DNA from 2 places in the Arcicella sp. GW821-FHT09D11 genome. Region 2 is predicted to be linked to the other one. Evidence: riboswitches for the same ligand, from Rfam matches in the RefSeq annotation. Region 2 holds a riboswitch; the other holds the start of a gene.
The links. A riboswitch is a leader RNA that binds a small molecule or an ion and turns the genes downstream of it on or off. The one in region 2 is predicted to bind cobalamin.
Positions count from the first base shown of each region.

Region 1: it holds a riboswitch for cobalamin, as region 2 does, so the genes downstream of both, metE (5-methyltetrahydropteroyltriglutamate--homocysteine S-methyltransferase) here and AC07N0_RS03055 (TonB-dependent receptor plug domain-containing protein) in region 2, are expected to answer to the same signal.

Region 1 is NZ_JBWKOV010000010.1:91,950-108,291, forward strand. Features, by position in the region: gene AC07N0_RS20515 (Crp/Fnr family transcriptional regulator) at 1-262, shown strand, start outside; gene AC07N0_RS20520 (RagB/SusD family nutrient uptake outer membrane protein) at 306-1,991, opposite strand; gene AC07N0_RS20525 (SusC/RagA family TonB-linked outer membrane protein) at 2,120-5,209, opposite strand; cobalamin riboswitch at 5,574-5,791, shown strand; gene metE (5-methyltetrahydropteroyltriglutamate--homocysteine S-methyltransferase) at 5,997-8,327, shown strand; gene AC07N0_RS20535 (helix-turn-helix domain-containing protein) at 8,366-8,764, opposite strand; gene AC07N0_RS20540 (DEAD/DEAH box helicase) at 8,816-12,181, opposite strand; gene AC07N0_RS20545 (alkaline phosphatase) at 12,251-14,086, opposite strand; gene AC07N0_RS20550 (TolC family protein) at 14,446-15,846, shown strand; gene AC07N0_RS20555 (efflux RND transporter permease subunit) at 15,849-16,342, shown strand, end outside.
Region 2 is NZ_JBWKOV010000001.1:736,965-753,306, forward strand. Features, by position in the region: gene AC07N0_RS03045 (PAS domain S-box protein) at 1-2,301, shown strand, start outside; gene AC07N0_RS03050 (response regulator) at 2,288-2,674, shown strand; cobalamin riboswitch at 2,778-3,093, shown strand; gene AC07N0_RS03055 (TonB-dependent receptor plug domain-containing protein) at 3,204-5,156, shown strand; gene AC07N0_RS03060 (YncE family protein) at 5,300-6,403, shown strand; gene AC07N0_RS03065 (DUF6580 family putative transport protein) at 6,492-7,085, shown strand; gene AC07N0_RS03070 (ABC transporter substrate-binding protein) at 7,229-8,164, shown strand; gene AC07N0_RS03075 (glycosyltransferase family protein) at 8,276-9,148, opposite strand; gene AC07N0_RS03080 (glycosyltransferase) at 9,153-10,133, opposite strand; gene AC07N0_RS03085 (glycosyltransferase) at 10,324-11,124, shown strand; partial or broken gene AC07N0_RS03090 (helix-turn-helix domain-containing protein) at 11,140-11,238, opposite strand; gene AC07N0_RS03095 (hypothetical protein) at 11,281-12,132, opposite strand; gene AC07N0_RS03100 (AAA family ATPase) at 12,319-15,378, opposite strand; gene sbcD (exonuclease subunit SbcD) at 15,382-16,342, opposite strand, start outside.

The DNA of each region.
Region 1 (16,342 bases), on a different contig from region 2:
ACCTGATAAAAAAGAGGATTTATTAACGAAAGCTCCTCGATTTGAAAGGCAGTTTAGATTGTTGGTACAGAAAAACTTGTCGGCAACACAAAGTAGGTTAATCAATTCCATTGCCCAAACTGCTTATGAGCGATATGCTGATTTCCTGAAAAAGTATCCAAAGATTCCTCAGCGTGTAGCTCAACATTATATCGCTTCGTACCTTGGCATTTCTGCTGAATTTCTCAGTAAGGTGAGGGCGAAAATGGCGAAAAACAGTTAACATAAAAAAGGTTGAGACTTTCATCTCAACCTTTTTTATGTGATTAATAACTCGGATTCTGAGTTAAATATCCTGGAATATTTGAAGCCCCGTCAATCGCAGTTTGCGGAATTGGGAAGAGTCTTTTGTTTCTATCAGTATTTATTTTCTCTGTCCATTTATCTTCGAATTTACCAAAACGAATCATATCTGTACGGCGATGCATTTCCCAATAAAGCTCAAATCCTCTTTCACGGTATAAGATATCCAATGACATGGCACTAAGTGCTGGAGCTACCTTAGACGACGTTCTGGCTGCTCTAATCATATTTACATCTGATAATGCACTAGCCACATCATTACTTTTACGCAATTTTGCTTCGGCTCTCATCAAATAAACATCGGCCAAACGCACAATGCTAATATCGGCCTCACCGAAATTTCTACCACTTACAGATTTCTTACTGAATTCATATTTTTCTACTCTGTAACCAGTGTTATAATTACTTCCTTCAGTAGTAAAGTCTATTTTCTCTGTGAAATCTACCGCTAACGTTGGCTTATTTCTAGTATCATAAACTAATTTACCCACTTTCATCTTTCCATCAGCACACTTCAAGAAAACACCATTTTTACGAATCAAACCATACTGTTGTCCTCTTAAAATACCACGATTGATATTAAAGTTCTCAGCCGCAACACATGAATCCGCAGGGTTTGAATAGATAGACAAATTTTGTTTGTAAAATCTAGGGTCAACAGTTGGGTCTTGTGGAGCATAAGCATTCACCCAAGTACGGTAATAGTCAGAAGTAATCCCTGGACCATCTGTTCCGTTAGCATTCGGATAGGCAGGCAGTGGAAATTGGTCTCCAGAAAGAGAGAAATATGCCAAACGGTTATGTCCGTTCAGCTCTGCACGTTGATCAACGGCAAAAATTAATTCTTTGTTCGTATGATTATCTGAATTGAAGATTGAGAAATAATCATTTGATAATTGGTATTGACCAGAAGAAATAATTTTATCAGAATATTCAATTACTTTATCCAAATCTTCATTTTTGAAAGTAATCGTTGCCGCATAAGGATCACGATAAACCGCAGCGTTCAAATAAAGTCTTGTCAATAATCCCCAAACAGCCCCTTTTGTTAATCGTCCTGGTCCTACAGATGTTTCTAGACTTGGCTCAACAGCTAATAATTCACTTTTGATGTATTCAACGGCTTTGTCTCCTCTTAAAATAGTAGAGTTTTCGCCAATGTCATCTTTTACGAATACTAAGCCAAATAAATCAAGCGTCAACATTGAATAGTAAGCTCTCATACCTCTTGCTTCTGCCAAATAGGTTTTAGCAATTGGGTCTTTTGAACTTGGCAGTGTATTGATTGCCGTAATAGCACGCGACATTCCCTGTAATATAAAGTTCCAAGTGGATCTTAAATTAGGGTCAGTACTTGTTTGGGTATGAGCATGTAGTGCTAAATAGATACCATTATCACCCCAGTCTGTACCCCCACGATATGGCAAAATTGCCTCGTCTGTAGAGATTTCTTGGATTGCGAAGTAGTTGGTATGTAGGAAAATATCTGGAAGCCTTGCGTACACAGGAGCAATAATTCCATCAGCAGCTTGTTTATCCGAAAGATTTGACGTGAAAGACTCATCCAATACTACTTCTTCTAGATTGGTACAACTTTCAATGGTTAAAAGACCCATGAGGGCCAATAGTACATATATTTTCTTTTTCATGATTTCGACGATTTGTAATTTGAAAATTTGGTGATTTGAAGATTTGAAAATGAATTATTCTCAATCATCACATAATCCAAAGATTGAACAGATAACCGTTAACTGCTTTCAGATAACTGTTCTGTCAATTAAAATGAAATGTTTAAGCCAAAAATAACTGATCTAGCTTTTGGATAACTTAAATAGTCGATTCCGTAAGAAGTAATACCATTAACAGTTCTGTCTGTATTTACTTCAGGGTCATAGCCATCGTATTTTGTAAATACTGCTAGGTTCTGACCTGTTACCGAAAGTCTTAATGTAGATACCCATTTGTTAATACCCAATGCTTTAGTGTTTACATTATATCCTAAAGTCAAGTTATTCAAACGAAGGAAAGCACCGTCTTTCAAGTATCTTGTAGAAACTGGAGCGGAGTTATTGACAGATTCGTTGCTTGAAGCAATGGCTTCGGCTGTGGTGTTAATTCCTTTTGATAGTCTTAACTTATAGAAATTGGCATTAGCTGTATTATCATACACTTTGTTACCAGCAACACCATTGAAGTTAATCGACAAGTCAAAACCTTTGTAGTTCGCACGACCAAAGAAGTTAAATTGTTTGGTTGGCAAAGCACTTCCTGCTGCAATACGGTCTTTGTCAGTTACGATTCCATCGCCATCTACGTCACGGAAAGTACTGATTCCTTTATCATCAAATCCTGTAAATTCTTTCAAGAAGAACGTACCTATTGGTTGGCCACTCACATAACCATTAATAGTAGCCGAAGTCAAACCAGAACCAGAGGCAGAACCCGAAGCGATAACTGAGTAAGGAGAGTTTTTAACAACGTTATCAATAAAAGTAATGTTTCCACCTACTTCATAAGTAAAACCACTTGCTGAAGCACGACGGTAGTTCAATTCTAATTCTAACCCTTTATTGGTAATTGTCATATTGTTTACATTCGTCCAGAATGTACCTGCAGGCTGAACTGGGTCAGCAGGAATCACTTCTAAGAGAATATCTCCAGATACTTTATTGAAAGCATCAATTGTACCCGTCAAAGCACCATTTAAGAAGCCAAAATCAATACCGATATCTGTTTGTGTTGATTGTTCCCATTGAATATTTGGGTTGGCTAATCTAGTATAAGACGTTCCTGCAGGATATGCTCCAGTTTCAGTTAATGGATAAGAAGTCCCCGCAGAAACCACTGAAGTAAATCTAGCCTGAGTAATTTTTGAAGGAATTTCTTGGTTACCAGTACGTCCCCAACCTGCTCTTACTTTTAAATTACTCAACGCAGAACCTTTCAAGAATTCTTCTTCAGAGATTCTCCAACCTGCTGAGAAAGAAGGGAAAACACCATATTTATTGTTTGCTCCAAATTTTGAAGAACCATCTACCCTTAACGTAGCTGTTAATAAATATTTGTCTTTAAATTGATAATTTACTCTTGAGAAAAACGACTGTAGTTCATCATTAGTCGCATAACCTGTTGGCTTATTATTTGCCAACGTAAGGTCTTGTCCTAATCCTGGATTATAGATAGGCTCGATGTCTGAAATTGGAAATTTGTTAATGCTATAAGAACGTCCGCGGAACATGAATTTTTGATACGAATGTCCTACTAAAGCTGAGAAACTATGGTCTTTAATGGCTTTTGTATAAGTCAAATAGTTTTCAATCAAACGGTTAGTATTATTAATGTTGATTGTCTCTAAACGACCATCTTGCAAAGGTACAGCACTTGCCAATGATTGTAAATCACGAGATGAGCTTGAATTATCAATCCCGAAATTCAATTTATATACTAAACCATCAATGATTTTGATAGAAGGAGAAATATTTCCGATGATACGTGTAATAGAAGTAACGTCTTTCTCCAACTTCAAAGTAGTTAATGGGTTTACGCCATTCACATAAGAATAAGGTTGACCTTTATCGTCGTAAGCAGGATAAGTAGGATTGGTAGAAATAGCAGTACCAATAATACCTGTGATTGGAGGGCGTTCGTTATTAGTATTAGTAGCGTTTAAGTTTACATCAATGCTGATACGGTCGTCTAATAATTTTTGTGTTACATTAATACGACCCGTATAACGATCTAACTGATTGTTTTTCAAGATACCTTCTTGATTTTGAATCCCAAACGAAGCATAATAAGTAAGCTTATCAGCACCACCACCTAATGAAATATTATGGTTTTTAGTAAGGGCTGTTCTTGAAATTTCTTTTTGCCAATCGGTTGATGCTTTCAAGTCTTCTAGCACACCGCCTACAGCAGGTACTTGTTTACGGTATTCATCTGCTGAGAAAACAGGTAAAGCTCTCGCCATCGTAGAGAAACCATAACTAGTAGAATAATTGAAAGAAGAAAAGCCTGCTTTTCCTTTTTTAGTACTAATCAAGATTACCCCATTTGCACCTCTTGAACCATAAATAGCCGTTGCCGAAGCATCTTTTAACACATCTATTGATTCAATATCTTGAGGGTTCAAAAAGTTAAGAGGGTTTGTTGCTCCACCAGTACTAGAGTTATCTAAAGCCAAACCATCTACCACAAAAAGTGGTGTACTTCCTGTTCTTACACCACCTGGCCCACGAACACTGATACTTTGTACTCCTCCGGGTTCACCACTGGCAGAGGTAACATTTACGCCCGATACTTTACCTTGTAAAAGTTGTTCAGGAGAGTTTATAATCCCTTGGTTAAATTCTGCACTTTTCAGTGACTTCACCGACCCTGTAATATCTTTTTTCGTTGAACTTCCGTAACCAATTACTACTACCTGTGCTAAGTCTGATGCAGTAGATACCAACGCTACCTCAATTGTACTTTTCCCTGCAATAGCTACTTCTTGTTTTTCATACCCAACAAATGTGAATACTAACGTTGCATTTTCGTCCGCAATAATACTGAAGTTACCATTGGCATCTGCATTCACCCCACGTTTGCTATCTTTTACCAGAATATTACATCCTGCCAAAGGCTCTTTGGTTTTAGCATCAATCACTCTACCTTTTACTGTAATCTCTTTAAGAGCTTTCTTTAGTAGTGTTTTTTCATAAGTATAAGATTTATTGATTGTGAGAAGGGAAACATTGTTGGCAAAAGTTGGACTAGCAGCAATGCCAACTGTCGCCCCAACTAAGACACCAAGAATCAACGTTGATTGGGTCTTAAAAAAAGGTTTTGTGTTCATTTTTAGTTGTGTTGTAAATGGAATTTTCATATTTAATCACAATATAATTAAATTGTAATAAAAAAAGAAAAGTAAGGATTTGCTTTTTAATTGAGGGCGCAAGTTATTCACGTAAGATTTCCAGAAAGTAAAGGCATTGTTATCAAAACATGATTTTTTCGTAACACTGTCTTAATATCTATCACCAATGACAGCTATTTTAATGGAGTGACAAACTTATAATCAAGGAAGAAAAAATAAAAAGATATTTTGTTTAAATTTTACAATTTTATTGTATTTTTTATCTATTAAAAAGATATATAATTATTAAATTATCCAAATATTTAAATAAATAAGGATAATATATCTATCATATTTTTATCATTAATACCTTTGCTCAGTAACTCAGTAAACACCCGTCAATCAGGAGGTTGGTTTTAAGGGAAAGTGAATAATCTTTCGCCATAAATTAAAAAGGAATCGTGTGAGAATCACGAACAGACGTGCTACTGTAAGTAACGGTTTCGAGCAGAAACGATTTTTCTTCCGTTTTGCCCATTGTTCTTTTCAAAGAATGAGAAGGGTGAAGAAAATGTTACAAGTCAGGAGACTTGCCTACCTTCTCAATGACTATTCCCTCACGAGATAGGGCTTAGTTCACGCATTGATTTTTATAAAATACTTGTCGAATATTACTCTGTTTCAGCAATGAATCAGCGTGTGCTTATGCTTTATGCATGACGGTGTGGTGTTTTCAGTTCCATTCGGCGTGTTGTAGAATACGTCAAAATGCTTTATCAAAATCTGATAAGGCACGAACCTTAAAACAACAATTACTATGTTTACACACAATTTAGGTTACCCCCGTATCGGTAGCAAAAGAGAATTAAAACGTGCTTGCGAGCAATTTTGGGCAGGAAAATCTACCAAAGACGAATTACTTCGCATTGGTCGCCAAATCAAAAGAGAGAATTGGCAACTTCAACAAGAGGCAGGAATAGCATTGATTCCTTCAAATGATTTCTCTTTATACGACCACATGCTCGACACTGCTTTGTTGGTCGGGGCTATTCCTGAGCGTTACCATGCTTTGGTGGACGGACAAACCAACCGTGAATTAGATATTTATTTTGCGATGGCAAGGGGCGTACAACGTGACGGTCTCGATATTAAAGCCATGGAAATGACCAAATGGTTTGATACAAATTATCATTATATCGTTCCTGAATTCACTAAAAATCAACATTTTAAAAGATATTCTGATAAAATAATCGTCGATTTTGAAGATGCCAAGCAAATGGGATTTATTACAAAACCCGCCTTGATTGGGCCCGTTTCTTTCCTCCTATTAGGAAAAGAAAAGGAAGCGGGCTTTGATAGAATAGATTTATTAGAAAAACTATTGCCTGTTTATATTGATATTCTACAAGAATTGGCAATACGTGGAGCAAAATGGATACAACTAGATGAACCTTGCTTGACGTTGGATTTGACAGAAAATGAACAAATAGCCTTCCAACAAGCCTACCAAAAAATCAAAAAGGCAGTTCCGAACTTAAATATATTGGTAGCCACATATTTTGAATGTACTGGCGAAAACATTTATGTAGCTACCAGCTTAGATATTGATGCCTTGCATCTTGACTTAGTTCGTTGCCCTTCGCAGTTACAGGATATTTTTGAGCAAACCGATTTTGCCAAAACGAAAAAAATCCTCTCGCTTGGTGTAGTGGATGGTCGTAATATTTGGAAGAACGATTATGCTAAATCATTGACATTGATTCAAAAAGCAATTGATATATTAGGGCAAGAAAGAGTAATGATTGCACCTTCTTGTTCATTATTACACAGTCCTTGCGATTTGGATTTAGAACAAAATGAGGAAGTCCTTACGCCAGAAATCAAAAATTGGATGGCATTTGCTAAACAAAAATTGACCGAAGTAAATGTATTAAGAAAGCTTTCTGAGCCAGCGTCCGCACCTTTGTTTGCACAACATTTCGCTGAAAATCAAAAGGCTATTCAAAGCAGAAAAGATTCAGCCTTGATTCATAAACCACAGGTAAAAGCTAGGATGGCAGCTTTAACAGAACAAGATGCTCATAGACCAAGTCCTTTTGCGGTTCGTCAGGCTTTGCAGTTAGAAACCTTAAAATTGCCTCTCTTTCCGACAACAACCATTGGTTCATTTCCACAAACAGATGATGTACGTGTATTGAGAGCAAACCTTAAAAAAGGAATTATTTCTCAAGAAGAATATGATGCACAAATTGCGATAGCAATTGAAAAGTCTATCCGTTGGCAAGAAGAAATTGGCTTAGATGTGTTAGTTCATGGGGAGTTTGAACGCAATGATATGGTAGAATATTTCGGCGAACAATTATCAGGGTATGTGTTTTCGCAAAATGGATGGGTACAAAGTTATGGTAGTCGCTGTGTAAAGCCTCCTATTATTTATGGTGACGTAGAACGCCCAGTTGCTATGACAGTCCGTTGGTCGGAATTTGCACAATCTAAAACAGAAAAGTTGATGAAGGGCATGCTTACTGGACCAATTACTATTTTACAATGGTCTTTTGTAAGAGATGATCAAGCACGAAAAACCACAGCCTTCCAAATTGCGATGGCGATTCGGGATGAAGTATTAGATTTAGAAAAAGCAGGTATTAAAGTTATTCAAATTGATGAACCTGCTATTCGTGAAGGATTGCCATTGCGTCGTGCCGATTGGGAATACTACCTTCAATGGGCTGTAGAAGCTTTTCGTTTAAGTGCTTCGGGCGTAAAAGATGAAACCCAGATTCATACGCACATGTGTTATTCTGAGTTTAATGACATCATCAAGCACATAGCCGATATGGATGCCGATGTGATTACGATTGAGACTTCTCGTTCACAAATGGAGCTATTGGATGCCTTTGTTGACTTTAAATATCCAAATGAAATCGGACCAGGGGTGTACGATATTCACTCGCCAAGAGTACCCGAAACAGATGAAATGCTTGCTCTGTTAGAAAAAGCCTTGGTGAATATTCCTGCTAGAAATTTATGGGTAAATCCAGACTGTGGCTTGAAGACTCGTCGCTGGGCAGAAACAGAATTAGCCTTAAAAAATATGATTAAAGCTACTGAGCTTTTAAGAGAAAAAGTAAAAGAGGGTGTTTGTTAAAACTGTAGGGCGAGATTTTATCTCGCCTTATTTTGTTTTTATGCTAAAAGAACTTCTGCTGGAATCCCCAAACCATGATAAAGGTTTTTTACCATTTTTAAAGTAAGAGGTCTTTTTCTATTAAGCACCTCTGAAACTCTATTTTCTCCCCCAAAATATTTTGCAATTTCTTTTTGAGAAAGATTAAGCATTTCTATTCTTTGCTTGATTGATTCAATTGGTTCAAGCTTCTCTATTGGGAAATGCTTTTTCTCATAATCTAATGCCAAAACTGATATTGCATCTAAAATATCTAAGGCTTTATTTCTCGTCGCTTCATCTTCAATAAGGTCAGCATCGACTAAAGCATCAATTAATGTAGATGCCCTCTCAAAATCTGCTTGATTAGTAATCGGCTTAATTATTATTTCATCAAGATTAATAGCTAATTCCTTCATTTTTATCTATTATTAAATGTGAGAAATAGGCGGAATACTATTCCACTCCTACTATTTTCCCCTTACCAAGTTTAACAAATCATCTTTCGTCAAAGATTTCAACATGGATACATCTGTCTTGATTAAATCGTTGACTAAATCATTTTTAGAGGCTTGCAACAGCATGATTTTTTCTTCGATAGTATTCGGACAAATTAGTCTGACAGCCACTACATTTTTCTTTTGTCCAATTCTATAACAACGGTCAATTGCTTGATTTTCAACTGCTGGATTCCACCAAGGGTCAACTAAATACACATAATCGGCTTCGGTTAAATTCAACCCTGTTCCTCCTGCTTTTAAGCTAATCAGAAATACCCTTACGCCTTCGTTTTCCTGAAATTCATTTACTTTATCCGCTCTATTTTTAGTTTCGCCCGTTAAATATTCAAAAGAGATGCCTCGTTTTATTAATTCCTTTCTAATTAATTCAAGCATCTTTACAAATTGCGAGAATACTAATATTTTATGTTCGGGAGATTTATTCTCTATTTCTTCCAACAACGCTTCTATTTTAGCAGATTCATTCCCATAAAATTCATCTTCGCTTAACAAAGCAGGCGAATCGCAAATTTGACGGAGTTTAGTTAAACCTGTTAAAATATGCATACTTTCTTTGGGTATATCTCCTTCTATCTGATTATTCAAAAAATTTCTGAACTCCTTCTCATAAGCATCGTACACTTTTCTTTGTTGTGCGCCCATTTCGCAATAAACTACCACTTCTGTTTTCTCGGGTAATTCTTGGGCAACTTGTTTCTTAGTCCTCCGTAAAATAAAAGGATTGATTTTCTGCTGTAATTGCTTTGCTCTTTTCTGGTCTTTGAACTTATCAATCGGCATAGAATAATGGTCTTTAAAATGCTGACGACTTCCTAATAAACCTGGACAAGCGAACGAAAGCTGACCGAATAAATCAAAAGTATTGTTTTCTATCGGCGTACCTGTCAGTACGATTTTATTACGAGAAGACAAAAGGCAAGCCGCTTGATAACGCTGTGAGGTTGGGTTCTTTATCGCTTGAGATTCATCCAGAAAAACATAATTGAAATGATACTTTTTCAAGAAACCAACATCTGATAATAGTGTACCGTAAGATGTCAGAATGATTTCATAATTATCAAAACTCTTCGTGTTTTTTATTCTGTTACTCCCATAAACACTTAGTATTTTAATAGAAGGAGCAAATTTTGCTACTTCAGCCTCCCAATTGAATATCAAAGACGTAGGGACTACAATCAAGTTAGTATTTTGTACATTTTTATTGCGTTGAGATAAAATAAAAGCGATAATCTGAATCGTTTTCCCTAAACCCATATCATCTGCTAAACACCCTCCAAAGCCAAATTCATCCAGAAAGTTTAACCAGTTCAATCCTTCCTTTTGATAATCTCTTAGCGTTGCATTAAGCTCTTTCGGAATCTCTACACGCTCAATCTGTTTAAAGGTCTTTAGTTTTTCAGCATAAATCGTCAGTTCCCGTTTTACTTCATCTGCCAAAAACTCTTCTTCATACATCCTTGCTATTTCAGAAAAATTGCTCTTCGGAACCCGAATCTTTTCTTCAACAATAATGCCTTCCTGAAAATATTCTGTGAATTGTCGTATCCATTCTGTTGGTAAAATACCTAAAGTTCCATCACCCAATTGTACGTATTTAGTCCTATTTCTAACAGATTTTTGCAGTTGTTTTAAAGAAACCTGTTGTTTTCCATAACGCACAGAGAGTTCGGTTTCAAACCAATGAATACCACTCGTTACACTGACCGATACCCTTATTTTATTGTAATTTCGCTTATTTTCTTTGAGCTCATTAAAGCCCAAAATAGTAATGCCTTGGCTTTGCCATTCTTCAAAAGCATCCAAAAACCAACCTTCATCTAAAAACTGTCCTCTATGTAAATAAAGATATTCATGGTCAAGCTGTTCTTCAAAGGCTTGATGTTGCTTCAATAAATTGGCTGTAAATTGGACTTCTGCTTCTTGGTCTCTTTCCAACAGAAAAATATTCTCATTGAAATCACTTACATAAATTTGTTTTTTGGAAAGAATTGGCACTTCTGTATTCCCGTATTTTATTACAGGTGTAATTGAAATATAGTCTTCTGAATCAGACAGGTAAATAATTTTTTGCTGACTTGTATCAAAAGCCTTTGCTTCAATTTGGGCAGGCGTTGCAGGTCTGATATAAGAATAATTTACCTGTATTTTATGTTCAAGTTTGTTGAGAATATTCTGTTGGAATTCTTCAAACTTGGTATGATGAACCAGGATTTTATGGTTATTCTGCTTGAAAAAAGTAATGATTCTTAAAAAGTCTGGATTCTCAATCAGATATAACGTATTGGCCACTTGGGTAAAATAATCGAATTTGACAGATAGGTTTTTTAGCTCATAAGCCTTTTCGTTGATAAATAATTGAGCCGAAACTTCATGAAAGATGTCTTTATAATCTATCTGCATCTTCACGTCCATTTTGAGCGTTTTTAACTCAATCGGGACGATAGTATTAGCATTTACTTTCTCTGAGAGTTTAACGTCATGAAAAAAGACATCCAACTTTAGTGGATTTCTAGCCAAAGCTTTTAATCCTTCAAAAAGTGTTTTAGACGATTTTTCATGATTAGGTTGTTGAAATTTCAGAATACTCGAATAAAATTTAACTTCCTCTATATCAGTAGTTTTCCAAATAAAATCAAGGGGGTCAATTGTTTTAAAAGGATTCTTTACCTTCCCATCTTTGGTTGTTTGCACTTCATATAGCTCTACTACCAGATGGTCATAATAGCGGTGTTTCCCCAATACAATTATCTTTTTGGATGTTTCTTCCAAAGAAAACAAGGACTGTTTTTTTGCAAGAGGCTGTGGTAATAAAGACGTGCTTAACAACGAGTTCGTCGTTTGATTAACTGCTATCAATTCTTTCAATTTAGGCTTTATGGAAAGCTTGAATGGGTTGTATTCTAACTGGAAATATTCATCCAAGTTTTTCTCTTGCTCTAAGCCATAATCTTTGGCAAAAGCCAACATTTTGTTATAACGCAAAGCATCATCAAAAAATACCCTAAGATTTTGGCGTTCTGTCAGATTGAGCAATACTTGTACTTGATGTTCACAGAGATTCTTGATGGGGGCATTACATTCACACGAAAGCTTGATGGCATTCTCTTCTTGCCTAACGGAAACAGTGACAAAGTCTGTTCGAGTGAGGTAAACAGGTATTTCTACAAAATTCAGCTCAATTTTTTCAGGTTGAAGATCAAAAAAACCTTTTTCATCCGTAGCAATGAGCGATGAACTATGTTTTAAAATCGTTAAATAATTAAGACTTGCAATACTAAGATTTTCAAAAAAATATGTTAGTTGAGAAGAAAGCATATTTGGCTTTGAGCTTTGAGCCGTGAGTTATGAGCATTAAAAAGCTTACAGCTCACGGCTCAAAGCTCATCACTTAATCCGTAAACATTGAAGCAACTTCTCAAAAATAGTATTATTTTCATAAAATCCACTGAAAAGTTGTGCATTAGGTCCATAAGCAACTACTGGAACCATAATGCCCGAATGATCGCTGGTACTGAAACTCCCCTCTATTTTACCCGTTTTAAAATCACCATCTAATAACGACAATCCTCCTGTTTCATGGTCAGCCGTAATCACGATAGTCGTTTCTCCATTTTTATCAGCATATTCTAGGGCTTTACCTATTACTTTATCAAAATCAAGCATTTCGTTGGCAACATAATTTAACTGATTGGCATGACCACCCCAATCAATTTTTGAGCCTTCTAACATCAGGAAAAAACCATTTGGAGACGTACGCTCTAATTGTTTCACTGCGGCATCAAAAGCTTCAGAAAGGTATTCACCTCTACCTTCATGCTTTGGACGCACTTCGTTTTTATCAACAAATACAAAAGCTTTCTCTTTCGTATTTGCCTTTTTTAGCCCTTCAATGGTCGTAAATACTTTACCATTTTTCTTTAGTTTCTCTAGTGTTTCCGCTCTAAAAGATTCTATTCCCGCCCCAATCGTTAATGAAATTGGACTTTTGGGCAGGTCATCAGCAATTAGCTGGAACCAATCTCTTTCGGGTTCATGTGCATAGAAACTCGCTGGGGTGGCCCCTGTGATTTCTTCCGAAACCACCAACCCTACTTTTATCTTCTTTTTGTCTAAAATTTCCGATATGTTTTCTAACGGTTGCTGTTGGGTATTCATCCCAATATAACGATTATTCGTTTTTTCACCTGTTGAAAATGCAGTTGCTCCTGCCGCAGAATCGGTACAAAAACTATCTGCTGAATTAGTTTTAGAGAAACCAATATTTTTGAAATTTGTCCAGTTTAATTTTCCACCATTAGCAGCTATCCCACTATAAATTTGGGATAAACCCATACCATCACCAATCAAGAATATGACATTCTTAGAAGGCTTCTTTATTCCATCTGATTGATAGGTAGGCAAATAAGGAATGTGTTGAGCAATAGGCTTACCTGAGTAAGCTGTTAAGTTTTTAATGTAGTTAGCCAATTCTGATAAATTATCTGAGCCTATGTAATCAACCTCTAATTTCATTAAAGCTTTGTAAGCTGTCAACGAATTAGGGACTGCCCAAAACCGAACTTGTTTTCCAATATGATGAACAGAATCAACAAAATTCTTAATCTTTAGGTACTGCGGTGCTGTAATGAGACCTTTGCCATTCCAACGCGTAAAATCTGTAATACTGGTACTGATTAACGCAACTCTTTCAAAACTTTTAGGCGAATAGCTTTGTCTAGGGCGACCATCAAAGTAGAAAATATCATCAAATTTATCAAAGTCTATACTTAATGGCATATCACCACTGATAACAATCTGCACCGCATTAGGATTATGCTTTAAATCAAAATAGTTACGATAAGGCTTTAATTGTGCTTCTAAAAGCTTTAAGGCTTCCGCTCCATCTTCTTTGATGTCAATTAATAATTGTAGGCGTTGTCCGTCTTGATAGGCCTTCCCATTATTCTGATTGATTTGCTTCAATAATGGTTCAAGATATAACGATTTGAAAGTACGGTTCAGAAGAATGGATTCTTTTTCATGTGCCACTACCAACTCTTCTCCTTGTTTGAAAACATCGGCTTCAATCATTCCAAAGTGCAAAGCGTATGCTTCATAAAAAGGTAAATCATGCAAATAATCATTGTGTGCATGCGTATTTTTCATAGAATAGCTCATGGGTTGAGCCAAGGTCTTTGTTGCAATAGTAAAGAGTAAAAAAAGGAGGATGTGTCTTTTCATATTGTTGATAGCAATGAAGATTGTTAAAAGTTCAAAATTATCCTTCCAATGTTAGGAAATCGTTATCTGTAAATTAATCAATCAGTTAATAAGACCGTTACGATGAACTTTCAAAAGAGAAAAGATATTATTTAACTAAGGCGTAAAATTAACCAATTCTTGATTTATTTATATTTTTTTATTTTTTCTAGGAAACATTCTATTCCTATTTTTTTAGAGGGTATTATATTTCCAAACAGCTATAAATATATCAAAATGATACAATAGCCTATAAAGCAAACCAAAATGTTTGAATATATTTGGTCAACCAAATAGACTATCAGCATGAGCACTTCCATTCAATAGCAATACTTAACATTATGATTCAAATAAAATACCAACGCATTTTATTATTTTTCGCCTTTCTGTTGCCTTGCAGGTTTTCACTTGCACAAGACCATTTCTTGAAACTAACAGATGCGATTCAGCTTGGCTTAGAAAATTACAATTCAATTAAAGCCAAAAACAGTTATCTAAAAGCGTCACAAGCCTTGGTAATAAATGCACAAAAGCAATTCCTTCCTGATGTAAACGTGGCGATTCAAAATAATTATGGTACAGCGAATGGGCAGTTTGGCTCACTCTATTCTTATAGAGGTGTGGGGATGGCAGCTTCTGGACCAAGTTCAGCAAGCCAAAACTGGAATACTGCCTTTGGTGCTTTGTATGCTTCTAACGTCAATTGGGATGTTTATACCTTTGGTCGTTTAAAAGCTACCGTAGATATCGCCAAGTCGCAAGTATCAAGAGATTCCTTAGATGTTTTGCAAGAAAAATTTGCGCATACTATCAAAATTACGGCTGCATATTTTAATTTGTTGGCGGCACAAAAATTTGTAGAAATCAGCCAGCAAAACCATAAAAGAGTGGTGGCATTACGTGAAGTAATTAAAGCTAGGACTTTAAGTGGTTTGAATGCAGGAGTAGATTCTTCCATTGCTAATGCGGAAGTTTCTAATGCAAAACTTAGCCAGATTGATGCACAAAACCTTGAAATACAAGCAAGTAATCAATTAGCTATTTTATTAAATACGTCTGCTAAACATTTTCAGTTAGATAGCCTGTATTTCTCTAAAATTCCGAGTCAACTTGGTTCATCATTAGCTATTGAAAATAACCCAACGTTGCTGTTCCTTAAATCTCGTATTACAATCGCTAATAATACACAAAAATTATTGAGTAGAAACAAGCTACCTGTTATCAGCTTATTCGGTGCTTTTCAGTCTAAAGCCTCTGGTTTTGACTATGACTATTCTCCTGATAATCATCACGTTGATCAAAGTTATTTTTCAGGAATTGCTCCATCCAGAAGCAATTTCATTGTAGGTGCGGGTATGTTCTGGAATTTCATGTCACCGACCAAAATCAACCATCAAATCAAAGCACAACAATTTATTAGCGAAGGCTTAAAAAGCGAATATGATTTGACGGAAAACCAATTGGAAAGTCAGATGATTTTAGCAGACCAACGCATCGAAAATGCTTTGCTTACTTATAAAGAATCTCCAATTCAATTAGAGGCCGCTCGCAATGCTTATGAACAAAAAGCCGTATTGTATAAAAACGGATTATCAAACATCATCGACCTGACGCAAGCTTTATTTGTATTGAACAGAGCCGAAACTAATATTAGTGTAGCTTATGCCAATGTTTGGCAAGCTTTAGTCCTTAAAGCGGCCAGCAACGGAGATTTCGATTTACTCATCAAACAAGCCAGATAATAATGAATTTAATTAAAACAGCTTTACGCAAACCTATCACAATACTTGTATTAGTAGCGGGCTTGTTATTCTTTGGTATCAATGCCATTCGGAATATCAAAATTGATATTTTCCCAGATATGAATATGCCCGTAATTTATATCTCTCACCCATTTGGTGGCTATACGCCTACCCAAATGGAATCTTTTTTCGGGCGTCAGTATGTCAATCTTTTATTATACGTTTCAGGGGTTAAAAGTATAGAAACCAAAAATATACAAGGCTTAACCTTGATGAAACTTACTTTTTACCAAGGTACTAACATGGCTCAGGCCGCAGCAGAGGTTTCAGCCTTTAGTAACCGAGCCCAAGCTATTTTCCCGCCTGGTTCACAACCACCTTTTATTTTACGTTTTGATGCCTCTACTTTACCCGTAGGACAATTGGTACTAAGTAGCCCGATACGGTCGAATAATGAATTATCAGACCTTGCCAATACTTATATTCGTTCCTCTTT
Region 2 (16,342 bases):
TTGGACGGAAAGTGCGTTAGGCTGTTTGGTACTTTTCAAGATATTAATGCAGAGACATTAGCCAAAGAGGAAATACTTAAAGAAAAACAAAAGCTTCAAAGTGTTATTGAAGGTACTAATGTAGGTACGTGGGAATGGAATGTACAAACAGGAGAAACAGTTTATAATGAACGCTGGGCTGAGATTATTGGCTATACACTAGAGGAGTTGGCTCCAATAAGTCATGAGACATGGGAAAACCTAGTACACCCCGAAGACCTAAAGATTTCTAATCAAAAGATACTGGACTGTTTTGAAAAGAAAATAGAATTCTTCCGTTGTGAATGCAGGATGAAACACAAGGATGGGCATTGGGTTTGGATACACGATAAAGGTAAAGTAGTTACGTGGACAAGCGATGGGCAACCCTTGATGATGTATGGAACACATTCGGACATTAGTGAACAAAAGCAAATCGTTGAAAGAAATACGGTGTTTATTGAACATACCCCTACGGCCATAGCAATGTTTGATAGTAACTTAAAATATTTGGCAGTTTCTGAAAAATGGAGGGCTGATTATCGTTTAGAAGGCATCAACTTAATTGGAAAAACACATTATGAGATTTTTCCTGAAATAGGCGAAGATTGGAAAAATATTCATCTAGAATGCCTAAAGGGGAAATCTATCAAAAGAAACGAAGATAAATTTGTCAGAGAAGATGGCACTGTTCAATGGCTCAAATGGGAAGTAAAGCCATGGTATAATGATAATAATACCATAGGTGGATTGATTATGTATACTGATGATATTACTGAGCAAAAGAAAACTGAACAGAGCCTTCTGGAAAAACATACTTTATTAGAAACGATTCTTGAAAGTATTGATGTAGGAATTGTAGCATGCGACCAAAACGGGGCTCTTACGCTGTTCAATAGTACGACCAAACGTTGGCATGGATTACCATTAGACAATGTTCCTCCATCCGAACTTTCAAAATATTATGGACTTTATGATTTAGAAGGAAACCCGCTGCCGACTGAAGAAATACCCCTTATCAAAACTTTAAGAGGCCATAAAGTAGAAAATCAAGAAATATTGATTTCTTCTATCAATGGCACTTCACATATTGTTTCTTCTTTTGGCGCTCAGCTCAGAGGGCCCAATAATGAATTATTTGGTGCAGTTGTTGCTATGCATGATGTAACAGAGCGAAAAAAGGCATTAGAGAAGCTGTTGATTAGTGAGGAATCTTTTAGAGGAAATTTTGAAAATGCTGCTATTGGCATGGCTCTACTAGAGCCAGACGGACGATGGTTGAAGGTAAATCAAACACTTTGTAATATTGTTGGTTATACAGAGAAAGAGTTGTTTTCATTAACTTTTCAGGATATTACTCATCCTGAAGACCTAGAAGCTGATTTACACTTACTTAATGAATTAGTAAATGGTGAGCGAGCATATTATCACATGCAAAAACGATATTTCCATAAGAAGGGAAATATTGTACATGTTATTTTGGCGGCTTCTTTAGCAAGAGATCAGGCTGGTAAACCATTATATTTTATTTCTCAAATAATAGATATTACGCAGCAAAAGAAGGCTGAGGCAGAAATTCAAGCTCTTTTGGATGTTACAAAAGACCAAAACGAAAGGCTAAAAAACTTTGCTCATATAGTTTCGCATAACCTAAGGTCACATTCAGGGAATATTTCAATGATGATGGATATTTTATTGGAAGAATACCCGACCTTATTGGATAACGACTACATCACTTTATTAAAAGCTGCATCGACAAATCTTAAAGAAACTATCGTTCATTTAAATGAAGTAGTTTTGATGAATACCACCATTATTGACAATTTAAAGAGTGTTAATCTGTACAATGCGATAGAAAATGCTATTCAAAATGTTTCGGCTTTTGCAAAAGATTCAAACGTAAATATTAAAAATACTATCAGTATAGATGAACGAGTTTTGGCTGTTCCTGCTTATTTAGATAGTATCATTTTAAATTTTTTGACCAATTCAATAAAGTACAGCACAGAAGAGAGAGATAGTTATGTTAAATTATCGACCTTTATTGATAATGAATACGTTGTTTTAAAAGTAGAAGACAACGGACTGGGTATTGATTTAAAACGCCATGGTGCAAAATTATTTGGTATGTATAAGACATTTCATGCGCATAAAGATGCTCGTGGTATTGGTTTATTCATCACAAAGAATCAGATAGAAGCAATGGGAGGAAAAATAGAGGTGATAAGTGAAGTAAACAAAGGAACGACATTTAGTATATATTTTAAACATGAAAAAATTTAATATTGCTTGCATCATTGATGATGACCCGATTTTTATTTTTGGTACAAAAAGAATCATGCAACTTGCAAATTTTTGTGAAGGATTTTTAGTTTTTCACAACGGGAAAGAGGCATACGAGAGCTTGAGAGCGATTATCATTGGAGGAGGAAAACTTCCAGATTTAATTTTATTAGATTTGAATATGCCTATATGGGACGGCTGGCAGTTTTTAGATGAGTTTATCCAGATTCCTAATGAAAAAGCCACTACCATTTATATAGTAACAAGTTCGATAGACCCTGAGGATGTTAAAAAAGCGGAAGCCTATGAAATCGTTAGTAATTATTTAGTTAAGCCTATTAAGATGGAGGATCTCAAAAAATTAATGGAATAAACTAATTATCAAATAATTGATTTTCAAACATTTAATAATTCTCAAAAAACAATATTATATAGTTTAAATCTGATTTTTATATCATAGAAATAAATTTTCTACTACCTTTGCAACAGTTTATGGTGCATTAGGCTCGTTTCTATATGAGTTTAAGGCTTAATAGGGAATCAGGTTTTAAGTCCTGAACTGTCCCCGCAACTGTAAGTTTCAATACAATTATTACCATTCTTCGATACCACTGGTTTAATGGTGATTGAGTGAATGAATGATTGAGTGAATGAAGAAATTCAAAAATAATCCTAAAAATCAATTGGCTTATTAATCACTAAATCGCTAAGTCACTAAATCACTAAATAAATTGGGAAGGTCAAGGTAATGATGAAACAAGTCAGGAGACCTGCCATTAAATCATTCTTAATCGTTTGCTTACGGAGGATAAGCATCATTGAGCGTTCGATTATTTCTTTCAAACTTTCTTGGTCATTTTTTTCGGTTTATTTCCGTAGGTCAAGGCTTAACTATTCAGGTTATGTCTGCTATTTTTACGTATTTGTTACGTTGTAAGCCTATATTTTTGCTCATCGGGATATTTGTATCCTTAGATTGCTATGCCCAAGAAATTTCTACCAGACAGATTGATGAAGTAAAAGTAACAGGCTTTTCAAACGAGCATTTTATGGCTGGCTTGAAAGTTAAAAAAATCGATTCGACTACTTTAGCACGTTTTCAATACCAAACCTTAGCAGATTTCCTACAATATCAATCGCCCATTACGTTCAAAAGTTATGGTAATGGTCAGTTAACTAGTATTTCTTTCAGAGGCACTTCTGCCATGCATACAGCCGTGCTTTGGAACGGTCTGAATATCAATAATCCTATGGCTGGGCAAACAGATTTTTCTACTGTGCCACTCTTAGGCTTTGACCAAATGGCTATCCAATACGGTTCGGCGGCTTCTTGTGTAGGTTCTGATGCTGTGGGTGGAAGTATCTTATTAGGTTCTGTTCCACAATGGAAAAAGCCTGGCGTAAACCTTACACTAGGTGGTCAATACGGAAGTTTTGATAATTATAGCGAACAAATAGGCTTAAGGTTTGTCCATCAGTCGAAGAAAGGCTTACAGTTCTCAGGGAAAACTTTGCTTTATGGAAGTAAGAACAACAACCATTTTTCGGAAGAAGAAAGAACAGATAATGCAGGAAGGACGTATCAGATTGAGCCTTCTGAAACGGCTCAAAAAGGCTTGATTCAAGATTTATACCTGAAACAACAGAACGGAAACTTACTCTCTTTGAATATTTGGTTGACCGACAATAAACTAAGTATTCAACCAGATATAATTGCATTCAGAGAAATTACCCAAACCAAGGCTTCACGTTTTTTATCGTCATATCAATTCGGTAATACGAATGTAAAAATGGGCTTTGTAAAAGATATTATTGATTATGGCACGGGCGATTTTTCAGCACCTAGCCATTCTGAAACAGATCGCTACATTGCTCGTGTTGAACATGAAATTAGCTATAAAAAAGCCAACTCTCTATGGAACACAAATATCAAATTAGGTGGAGAGTTTGTACATTATGTAGCAAACGTTGATGGTTACGACGGACAAGGAGGTATCACCGAAAACCGTCAAGACGTATTTGTATTAATCCGTAATCAATTCACTAATAAGCTAACGGCTTCATTTAATCTTCGTCAAGCATTTTCTAATCGTTATCAAGCGCCCTTTACGCCCTCACTAGGAATTGAATACTTATTGCTTTCTGCCAAGAAAAGTCAAATAATAGTAACAGGTAATGTGGCGAGAAGTTATCGTTTACCGACCCTTAATGAGCGTTACTGGAAAACACTTGGTAACCCAAATATTCAACCAGAAAGTGGTTTCAATAAAGAAGTAGGCATTAATTGGAAACAAGTAATTTCTGAAGAGCTTAATACGTCACTAGGCGTGAATGCCTATCATAATTTAATTGATAATTGGACATACTGGAATCCTGACAACGCTTATCGAGTAGAAAACCTACAACAAGTATTAACAAAAGGACTTGAAGTTACGGGCAATATAAAATACCTAAAAGGGAAAATACTGGCGGGTATTACCACAACTTATGCTTATACACATGTCTCTCAACAAAAAATGTATGCTGCGTATACAGAAGATATTATTGGTAAACAAATGATTTATGTACCCCTGCATACCGTTTCGGGGACTGCCTATGTAGGCAAAGGGAACTGGACATTAAATTTTCAAGGTTTGTATAACTCCGAACGTTATATCACTTTTGATCATTCAGGTCGCCCTTTCCCTCCTTATTTTATGTTGAACGCTACCATTTCAGGGAAAATTCAAGTAGGAAAAACACAAGCTAATTTGCTTTTTCAAATGAATAACCTAACTGATACTGTATATCCAAGTGTAAAGAAAAAAGCCATGCCCGGGCGAGGCTTTTCACTGGGGTTAGTTTTTAATATTTAGCATCTGATAGGCTTTCGTTAATGGGTCATCGGATGTCAGATATCGGCTGTCAGTATTAATACTTTCGCTTGAATACTGAAAGCCGACGACCGAAAGCCGAAATCAAAAAAATATTTTTTTTCAATTTTTAATCCATTAAAACAATGCAATTTAATTCTATTATCGTTCGCTCATTAGTGGCAAGCACGTTGTTCTTGTCATTAAATGCTTGTAATTCAACCTCTGATCCTGAACCTTCTCAACCTTATGATACTGGTGTTTTTGTAGTAAATAGAGGTAATTTCTTTGATAACAATGGCTCTATTACTTTGATAAATCCAACTACTAAAGTTACTAGTTTTGATATTTTCCAGAAAGAAAATACAAATGCTGTGGCTGGTGGTGTAGCTGATTACGCTGAGGTAGATGACAAAGGATTAATCTTAGTAGATAATTCGACTGCTGGCAAAGACTATATTCAAATCGTAAATGCTCGTACGTTTAAGGCTGTAGCTAAAATAGATTCTAACATCGTTGAAAACCCACGTTATGTTGTAAAAGCGGGTACAAACAAAGCGTATGTTTCTTGTTGGGATGCTTTTAATGCAGATTACTCTTATAAAGCAGGCTATATTTTAGTAATTAACCTGACGACAAACAAAATTACCAAGAAAATTATGGTTCAGCCTGGTGCTGAAAAATTGCTAGTTGTTGGCAATGAGGTAGTAGTTGCTTCAACTGGTTACAGTGGTTCAAGTAATATCACAGTGATTAATACTCAAACAGACGCTGTTTCACAAACAGTAACAATAGGCTATGAACCAAAATTGATTGGTGCAGATGCTAATGGAAAAATATGGTTTGAAGCCGACGGTAAATTTGTGAAGTTCAACCTAAGTACTAAAGCCGTAGAAAGTCGTATTGCTTTTGCTACAGCTAGTACCCTTAATCAATCGGCCGGAAGTTTCTCTTTCAATAAAGACAAAAATGTTATTTTCTTTGTTTACTCTTACTACGACTATGCTACTAATAAAAGTAAAGGAGAAACTTATAGCTTTAATATTAACGATGCTAGTATTGCTACAACAAAGCCATTTATCAATAAATTATTCACAGGTTTAAATACAGACCCATCAACGGGTAATATTTATGCAGGGTTTGCTCCTTCGCTTAAGCAAGCTGGTTATGTATTCAGGTACCAATCAAATGGAACATTGATTGATTCTTTGAAAGCTGAAATCGGACCAGAAGGATTTATTTTCAAGTAATTCAGATTTGATTTATCAAAGCTATATATCATTTTCAGATTGGTCAACTTTTAAAAAGTTGACCAATCTATTATACAAATATCCACTTATGAAACAAACTATCAATCCTCGCTTTTTAACCTTGCTTTGCTTCATTCTAGCCATTGCCTTGTTAAGAATTGCCAATTCGGCACAGCTTACACCTGTTGCTAACTATACCCCACTGGGTGCTATGGGGCTTTTTGGTGGAGCATATTTTACTAGTCGTTGGAAGGCATTTGCATTTCCTCTTCTTACGATATTAGTAAGCGATATTGTAATCAATAAGGTAATTTTTCAAGGTAAATATGGAATGATGTACGAAGGTTGGTACTGGATTTATGGCATCTTCGCCATCATTGTATTATTTGGCAGAATAATCCTTCAGAAAATCAATGTGCAGAATATTGTATTAGCAGCAGTGATTGCTTCGGTTTCACATTGGGTTTTAGCTGATTTAACTGTTTGGATTGGCGGAGGTACAGATTTGAGAACAAATCTACCGCTAACACGTGATTGGGCAGGCTTACAACAATGTCTTATACAAGGTTTTCCATTTATGAAAAACTTTTTGGTAGGAACACTTGCCTATTCAGCTTTGCTTTGTGGCAGTTTTGAGTTGCTACAAGTACGTTTTCCAAGTTTAGCAAAGGCTCAAGCTTGAGGCTTTTAGTCTTCGGCTATCTTCTATCTTTTTGAATTTTTATTTAAGGATAAGCTTCTAAAAGCTTTTACCTCTAATTTATTATTCTTTATCAGGTAATTGCTGACTTCTAATCAATAATTACCAATCACAAATCATTCATTATGAAAGTCGTCTCTTTTCTTCCAGCCGCAACGCAAATGATTTACGACATGGGTTTGCAAGACTTACTCTATGGCGTAACCTTTGAATGTCCGCCAACATCCAGAACTGAAAATGAAATTATTGTGCGTTGTGTGCTAGAAGGAAAAGATTACTCAAGTACTGAAATTGATAAAATTTTTTCAGCGTCTAAAGCGCAAGGGAAAAGCTTGTATTATGTAGAGGAAGATAAATTACAAGCCATAGCTCCTGATGTAGTAATTACGCAGGATGTTTGTGAAGTATGCCAGATTGATACAAAATGTACGCAAGCGGTGATAGATAATCTTGAAAAAACACCTCAGATTGTCACACTCACCCCACAAAGCTTAGAAGATGTTTTTCAGACAGTAATTACCATCGCTACAGCTTTGGGTAGAGAAGAAGCTGCGTATCAACACTTGGCAAATCTGCAAAAAAGAATTGATAATGTGATCGACAAACTCAGAGAATACAGGGCTTTACCCAAAAGAGTAATGCTGTTGGAATGGATAGAACCCATTTATAATTGTGGACACTGGATTCCTCACCAAATTGCTTTTGCGGGTGGAGTAGATATGTTAAGTAATCCATCAGGAGATAGTATCGTAACACAATGGGAAAAAATATTAAAGTACGACCCTGAAGTATTAATCATCGCTCCTTGCGGTTTTGATACGCAAAGAAGTATGGAAGAATTGCATTTATTAACGATAAAAAGCGGTTGGGAAAACCTACGGGCAGTTCAAAAAAAAGCTGTTTATGTGCTTGATTATGATTTGTTTACCCAGCCCAGTGCATCGACCTTAGTAAATGGTATTGAAATTTTGGCAGCATTATTTCACTCTACACTTTTTACAATTCCCCAACACCTAGCTTATAAAGTCTATCCTATTTTTAATCAAACATTAGCTATATAATTTAAGGAATAAATTATGTATGTTTCATCATCTAAAAGATTTTCCCTCTAATCTATCAAAAGTCTGGAACGAAAGTTTCAGGCTTTTTTATGGTCTATTCTTTATAAATCTTCACAGCAATTTATAATTTCTATACTCTCCTATTCTATAGCCCGTTAGTTTCTCAACTGCCATCTTTAATTTATTTTTGAATGATAATTTTTTCTCCTGAATATCATAATCAAACATCCAATTTACACTATCTATACGGGCTTGCATCACTTTTGGATGAGTTCCTTCAAAGAGTGTCAAAGAATCTATTTCAGAGTAGTCAAATTCCTCTAATACTTCCTTTATTTTATCCACATCTTGTCCTTCTCCCCAAAAATTAATCGAGCTTTTCATTTTTTCACGCTGTATTTCTGGTGGTTTTACCCAACCATAATGGTAGATATAGGCATCAATTAATTTTACTTTTAATTTCTGATTATCTGCCGTTCTAAAACCTTGTGCATCCTTATAGGAATGTACTTTACCTGTATTTCTAATCACCCTGATTTCTCGTCGATACCAACGATGTGCATTACCTACATAACGGTATGAACCATAAAAATGTGTATAGTTAAACAGCAAACCTTCTACTTCAGTTTTATGCAAATTATCCTGCATCGCTTGCTTGATAACAGGCAGGTATTTTTCATGTACTACTTCATCCCCTTGTATATAAAAGCACCAATCAGCATCAGGCGAAACAGCAGCTAAGGCTTTATCTGTTTCAACGGCTAGTACTTGTCCACCTTTGCGAAGCGAATCGTCCCAAACGGTTTCTATTATTTTTATTTTTGGCGAATCAATACTTTGTATCAATGCTAATGTGGCATCTTCTGAATTCCCTACGGCTACTATTACTTCATCGCAAATTGGCAAGATTGAAGTAATGGCTTCCACCACGGGATAATCAAATTTTATAGCATTCCTAACAAAAGTAAATCCAGATATTTTCATAACGTTATTCAGAAAAAGGCAAAAATTTCGGGTAGTTCTCCAAAGCCTTTGGTATTTGCGAATTAAGTGGTTTTCCAGCTAAAACTGTTTCATAATAAGTAATATACTTCTCGGTCATGGCCTTAGCCGAAAATACATCTTGAGCATATTCATGGCAAAGTTTAGGCGAAAAATGGTCAATATTTTTGAGTTGTTCTACCAATTCATGCTTATGATTTGACAGAAAGCCTACCTCTGGATGAATCAATTCTGGTAATGACCCATAAGTGGTACCAAACACCGCTGAACCCATATAAAGGCTCTCAACAATGGCCAAACCAAATGGCTCATGCCATAAAACTGGGAAAAGCAATGCCTTGGATTGATTCAATATTTGCAGTTTTTCTTGTCCTCCTATCATCCCATGAAAACGAACATTGAGGTCGGGCGTAAAGCGAAAGCCCATTTTAAAATTTAAGCGACTGCCACCCATAACCACTAATTTATGATGACTCCGTTTGGCAATTTCAATCGCCCCTTTTACATTTTTCACACGCCAAGCAGCTTTTGCTAAAAAATGAAGATGTTTTCTTGGAAGGTTAAAATCTGGCTTTCCATATTCATCAAAGTCGATTCCGTTATATACAAATGCTTCTCCACCGTGGCGTTCTGCATGGTTTTGAGATACAAAAACGGTATTCTGGTGCAAAGAATCTAATTGAGAGCTGTTTCCATGCTGAGTAACTACAAAGGGTTTTCGGATATATTCTTGTGGTTTTTGGTTGAGATGTACCACATCAATATCATCAGGAATTTGTCTGTCTAATGGGTCATTTTCATTAAAGGGAATAATGTTAGCAAAAGATGATTGGGAACCTTCTTTCACTAAAAAAGTGACTTTATGCCCTAATAAACTAAGGTATTTTCCAAGCCACCAAACTACTCGTTCTGTTCCACCATATTGATTTACAGGAAGTATCGCATTATGTTGAAGAAGTATATTCATAATATATTGTTTCTACAAAAGCCGTTGTAGAAACAAAATTTAAAAAATTTCAAGATTGTTTTCTTAAGAAAAAATCATACTTAATACCACAAATTTAAGGTATTGTCTGTGTAGTTTGACTATACTCAAAGAAATAACCGTAATTTTGAGGCTTTAATTGAAAATCATTCCATTTTAAAGATACAAGTTTATGCGTTGCTCAGTGAATATCGCTTTTTACAATAAAATTGATCATCTAAAACTCATTTTGGCAGCATTAGAACGCCAAACTGTTAAAGATTTTGAAGTGATTATTTCAGATGATGGTTCTCGTGAAGAAGTGGTTAAGCAAATCAAAGAAATTCAAAAGTATTCATCACTCCATATCAATCATCTTTGGCAAGAAGATAATGGCTGGCAAAAAAATATCATGCTGAATAAAGCAGTGATGAGTGCGAAATCTGATTACATTATTTTTATTGATGGTGATTGTATTCCTGATGATAGATTTGTGGAAGCTCACTTGGAAGCTAAAGAAAAAGGTTTTGCACTATCAGGAAGAAGAGTATATTTATCAGATAAAATTTCTAAAAAACTTACCCCTGAAAGCATCAAAAAAGGATATTTCAAAAAGAATTTTCTGTATTTATTATTATCAGGTGAAACACGTCATGGGGAAAAAATGCTTTATGCAAGAGTCCCATTTTTTGCTAGAATGATTAACAATAAGCACCGCGATATTTTAGGCTGTAATTTTTCAATCCATAAAGAAGATTTGCTAAGCATCAATGGTTTTGATGAGCGTTTCCTTTGGCCTGGTGTTGGCGAAGATTTAGATGTTTATAGAAGACTTCGTCAAATTGGCAAATCAACAAAATCTGTAGCTTCCTCGGCTTTAGTTTACCATCTGCATCATAAAGAAACTAAAATCCCACAAGAAACTTGGGATTTACAGAAAGTAACACAAGCAGAAACGAATCCATTTACTCCATTTGGAATTGTAAAAAAATAAAACTAGGGTAGTTTTTTACCCAATAAAAAAATCAATAGGTTTCTCAAAAAAAATAGCTATTTTGATTAACTCAGCAATTGATGGTTCTATCCTATTATTCTCTATTTTAGATAAGTATGATTGCGAAAATCAGATTTATATCAGCACAAAATCTTTTTACTTCTTGAACAACAATGAAAAGTGTCTCAAGTATCGTTTTAGATTAATTCGTTTTACAGAAACACGTTGCTGTACACTGATTGCTGTGAAGTCCCAATTTTTTACAATCTCTATGTCTTGGTCAAGTGGGCGTACACACAGCAAAGACTCTTGTAAAAAACGATTTATTACTGCATTCCACTCTATATTATTCCTATTATAATGTCCAATATTTTCACTCGCTGACTTTACATTTCCAAATTCAGCCATCGCTACTGATAAGGCAAACTGTTCAATTAGCTTTTTATTTACTTTAGCCAAAAGCATATTATCACAGATAATCAATGCTAGTTTCACTATATTCATTCCTATTTTACTAGGTAACCCTACTACACTAGCATTCCACATATAATGGTCTGGACTAATGACGATTCCTCCAAAAGATTTTTTACCTACTTGCTTCCACATTATTCTTTCGGTTTTGCTCTTGAGGCTAGACAGTTTTCCTTCGTTCACATGCATCAATGGATTATCCAAGGTAGTTTTTATTTCTTTAATGTCTGAATACAAAAAGGTATCTGTATCCACATAAAGCACATCTTCATGAGGGTGAATCGAACAGATATATTCAATAGCTTTGATTTTTACTCTTAAAAAAAATCTATATTCTCCTTCCCATTCTTCTAATAATCCTTTACTAATTTCTACAATATTTACTCGCTCGGCTACACGCTGATAGAACCTTGGTGCATCAGTCAAAATATAAATTCTATCGGAATTATCCATCTGCCCTAGAAACGAGCAAATAGAAAAGTAAGCTTGCGTATGGTTTCGCTGCTCTTCACCAAAAACCAAGTATAAAATATTCATAACTAATTAAGATTACTCAGGATGCTTTTTACAAAAGACTTCAAATGATATTTCTCTTTAATTTCTTCTGCTATGGGTTGATAAGGCATTTTGAAGAATACTCTTGGATTTTAATGAAACATTGGATAAAATCAGTCTTTATGCTATTTTTATATAAATTGAATGCGTATTTAAGTTTACAAAAAGCTAACTTTTTATTTCTATTTTACTAAACCCTCTATTGTTTCTCTCCAATTTTATTTGGGTTGAAATTCTTTCTTTGATTGACTCCACGTGCGAAATAATCCCTATATTCTTTTGTCCCTCTTGCTGTAGTTTTTCTAAAGTACTCAATGCCAAATCAAGCGTTTCGGGGTCGAGGGTTCCAAAACCTTCATCAATAAAAAGGCTTTCAAGTTTTACATTCTTAGAGGCTAAGTCTGACAAAGCTAATGCTAATGACAAACTTACCATAAAGGTCTCTCCACCCGAAAGTGTTTTTACTGAACGACGCTCATTTCCCATATACTGGTCAACAATCATCAACTCATCATCCTCATTTTCAGTGGGTTTGTCCAATAAGTACCTATCTGAAAGCTCTGCTAATCTTCGATTAGATAAAGCCACCAGTCTGGCTAATGTCAAGCCTTGTGCAAATGTACTAAATTTTTTTCCTTCTGCATCTCCAATATATCGGTTTAATAATTCCCACTTCAAATTAGATTTTTCTAAGAACGCAATTTCTTGTGTTAAAACAGACACTTCGTTGAGAAGTGTGTTCTGAGACTGTATTTTTACCCTTAAATCTACCACTTCATCAGCCACTGCTTTTCGCTGTTCTTGCAAAATTTTACTAAATTCAAAAAGTTCTTCCAGGCTTATTCTTGGGTTATCTTCTTGTTGTTTTAGTGCAAATTCTATTTTTTTACTCTTCAATTCATTTTCTAAAACGGTTATTTTTGTTCTGAGTTTTTCTTGCTCTTCACGCAAATTTTTGCTTTGTTCTACAGAAAGCAATTGTTTTTGAGCTTCTTTTATATTGGCAAAACCCAAGTTTTTCAATGCCTTCAACAACTCATGCTGTAATTCTTTTACCGCTTCGCTCTTTTCTTTAATTTCTATGCGAAGTTGTTGAATTACTTGCTGATTAGCACTGATTTTTGTTTGTAATTCCGAGAATTGTTGCTGGAGTATATCACAATCATTATTGATATTCTTGCCCGCATATAAACCTTTAATGGTGTCAAGAAGGGTATTTTTTTGTTCTTGAAAGCCCTTTGTTTCTTTTACAATTTTGTGTAAAGTCCTTAAATCTTCTAATACTTTAGCCGACTTTATCAATAAATTCAAGGCTTCTGTTTGTCCTTCTTTCAGCTTTATTTGGTCTTGCACCCACGCTCTATTCCCTACTTTATCTAACTGTAAATTCTGTTTTATATCAGTTATTTCTACATGTTTTTCAGTTAGCTTATCCTGAAATCCTTGTTTTTTCTGCTGTTCTTTTATTTCTATTTGTCGTGCAGAAGCTATTTGCGTTGTCAAGACGTTCACTTCATTACTTAATTCTTTTTCTGCTATTTTCTGAGCTTTTAAGTCTTGGTCTATCTCTACATAATTATTAGCATAGTGACTCAGAAAAGGATGTTCTAAGGAGCCACAAAGCGGACATGCTTCGTCTTTTTTCAATAACGTAGCTCTATCTTTTTCAAAATTGTAAGACTTACCCAAACGTTCTTTTTCAGCTTCTAACGCCTCTATTTTCTTAATGAGATTAGCTAGTAAAATTTGTTTTTTTTCAAGAACAAGTGTATTCGAATTTTGACTTTCAAGCTGGTTTTTTTCTTCTTTTTCAGCTTCATTAAAAAGCGTTTTTAGGTTACTATACTCACTAATCAATTGGTTAAGTTGATGGTATAATTTCACCTCAAACTCTAACCGATATCCTTTTTCTTCTATTTCCTCAGGTGATGAAATCTCAGCGATTTCATACCATTTTTCCATCTGTACTTTCTGTGATTGAGCAACAGATTGAATAAGTACTAAAGAACTATCAGTCAATTGATTGACTGATAAACTACTTAATTGCGGAATTCTCAAAAAGGATATTGACTCATTAATTTGCTGTTGTTTAGCTTTCAATGTTCCTTCTTGTTCGCTCAATTCACGCATCAATTCCGTTACTTTTCTACGATATTCTAGCAATAACTCACGTGCATATTCTGCTCCTACTTCTTGTTTAGTCAGTTCTGCGATGGCTTCCAGATTTCGTTTAAATGCGTCCTGATTATTAAGTAAATCCTTTGCTTGGGTTTCTTGTCTATTTTGAAGATTTTCAAGTTCTCTTTCATCGTTTTTTACTTGGGCAATCTGCTCTCTGAAAGGCTCAACCAATTCGTGTTGCTGTAATATTGGTAGTTTCTCCGTTTCAAATAGCTGCCAAATAGCTTCTGTCGTAACAAAGTCTTTTTCCTTCTGAACTATTTCTTGATTGATTATTGCTAAGGCATTTTTTACTCGAATACTTTCTGATGTTTTTTCAATATTTTCACTCGCCTGACTAATCAATAATTCTTTAGCAACTAAGTCTTTTTCCCAGTTTTCAGCAATTTCTTTAGCAACTAATTTATCTGAAACACTTTTTATTTGATTACGCTTAAGCTTTAATTCCCCACCTTTTTCATTATTAATTTCAAAAGCTTTTTTACCTAACAAGCGATAAATTTGCATGCCAGTGATATCTTCTAGCAATTTTCCCCGCTCGTCTTTCCCCGACTTTAAGAACTTTGAAAACTCACCTTGTGAAAGCAAAATTGATTTCACAAATTGATCATAATTCAATCCTATTAGGCTTTGATTTTTATCGGGTACATCTGTTTTTTTATTGGTAATAATCTGGTCTTTGGCTTTATCGATTAGCTCCATCCCATAATCATTCAGATTATTATTTCGATTGACATTTATCCACCATTTAGACACATATACTCCCGACTTACAAACATATTCTACTTCAACGACACATTCTTTTTCACCACGAGTCAGAATTGACCCTCCCGACCCCACTAAGTCTTTAGAAATCTTTTTATCAAATCTTGGCACTCGGTTAAATAATGCCAAAGTGATGGCATCAAGCAAGGTAGATTTCCCCGCTCCTGTTGGACCAACAATGGCAAAAAGCCCTGCTGTTGATAGTGGACTTGCCGTAAAATCAATACTATGTTCTCCTTTAAAAGAGTTGATATTTTTTAAATATATTTTATTGATTTTCATCGCCTAATTCTCCTCCTTAACTTTTTGTAATAGTTCCGTAAAAGCCTCCATCAATAAAGCCTGATGTTCTTCTGAAAGTCCACTTTCTTTTTCCAATCTTCTTTTTAAAATCTCAGTTTCATTGATATCATCAATGTGTTCTCCTTCATAAAAAAGCTCTTCGGTACTTTGTACTTCATTTTTAAACGTAATTCTATGTTTCAGCACAATGGCATTGTCGTCTTCAAAAACGGCTATAATATCGTTCAACTCTCTTGTTAAAAGCGGGTTATGCAATTCTTCAATTACTTCTATTTCTAAAAATGCTTTTAAAAGGCATTCATTTTGAAAACTACTCAGTTGACTTTTCACCTTTTCAAAATCACCACTTATTTTCTTTAATAACCTGTTTTTAGGAATAAGGATATCTTCTATCCGCGTGATTTTACGATTAGTTACTTCCAATTCGGTGATAATCTTCAAATCATTTTTTTCACTAAAACTTAAAGCAATCGGCGACCCTGAATAACGAATATGTTCTTTCCCTGACACTCTTTGTGGTCGATGGATGTGTCCTAATGCTACATAATCAAGTAGTTCAGAAAAATCACTTCCTTCAAAAGAAGCCAGATTACCTATCTGGATTTCCCGTTCAGATTCAGAACTGATAGAACCATTGGCATATAAATGCCCCATAGCGATAACAGGCAACCCCGGAAAACGTTCCTGACATATATTTGCTAATTGGTCATAATGATTTTTAATACCATTTCGCACTGCCTCAATGCGTCCTGAGGGTGTTTCTCCCTCTACTGGCTGACGCAAATCAGCATCTCGTAAATAAGGAATAGCACAGACAATAACGTCTTTTAAATCAATTATTTGGTCTTCAATATTAGGTGTAATACCACCAATAACGATAACATCCAACATCGCCAGAATATCCTTTGGCGCATTCAGCATCGATACAGAGTCGTGGTTTCCA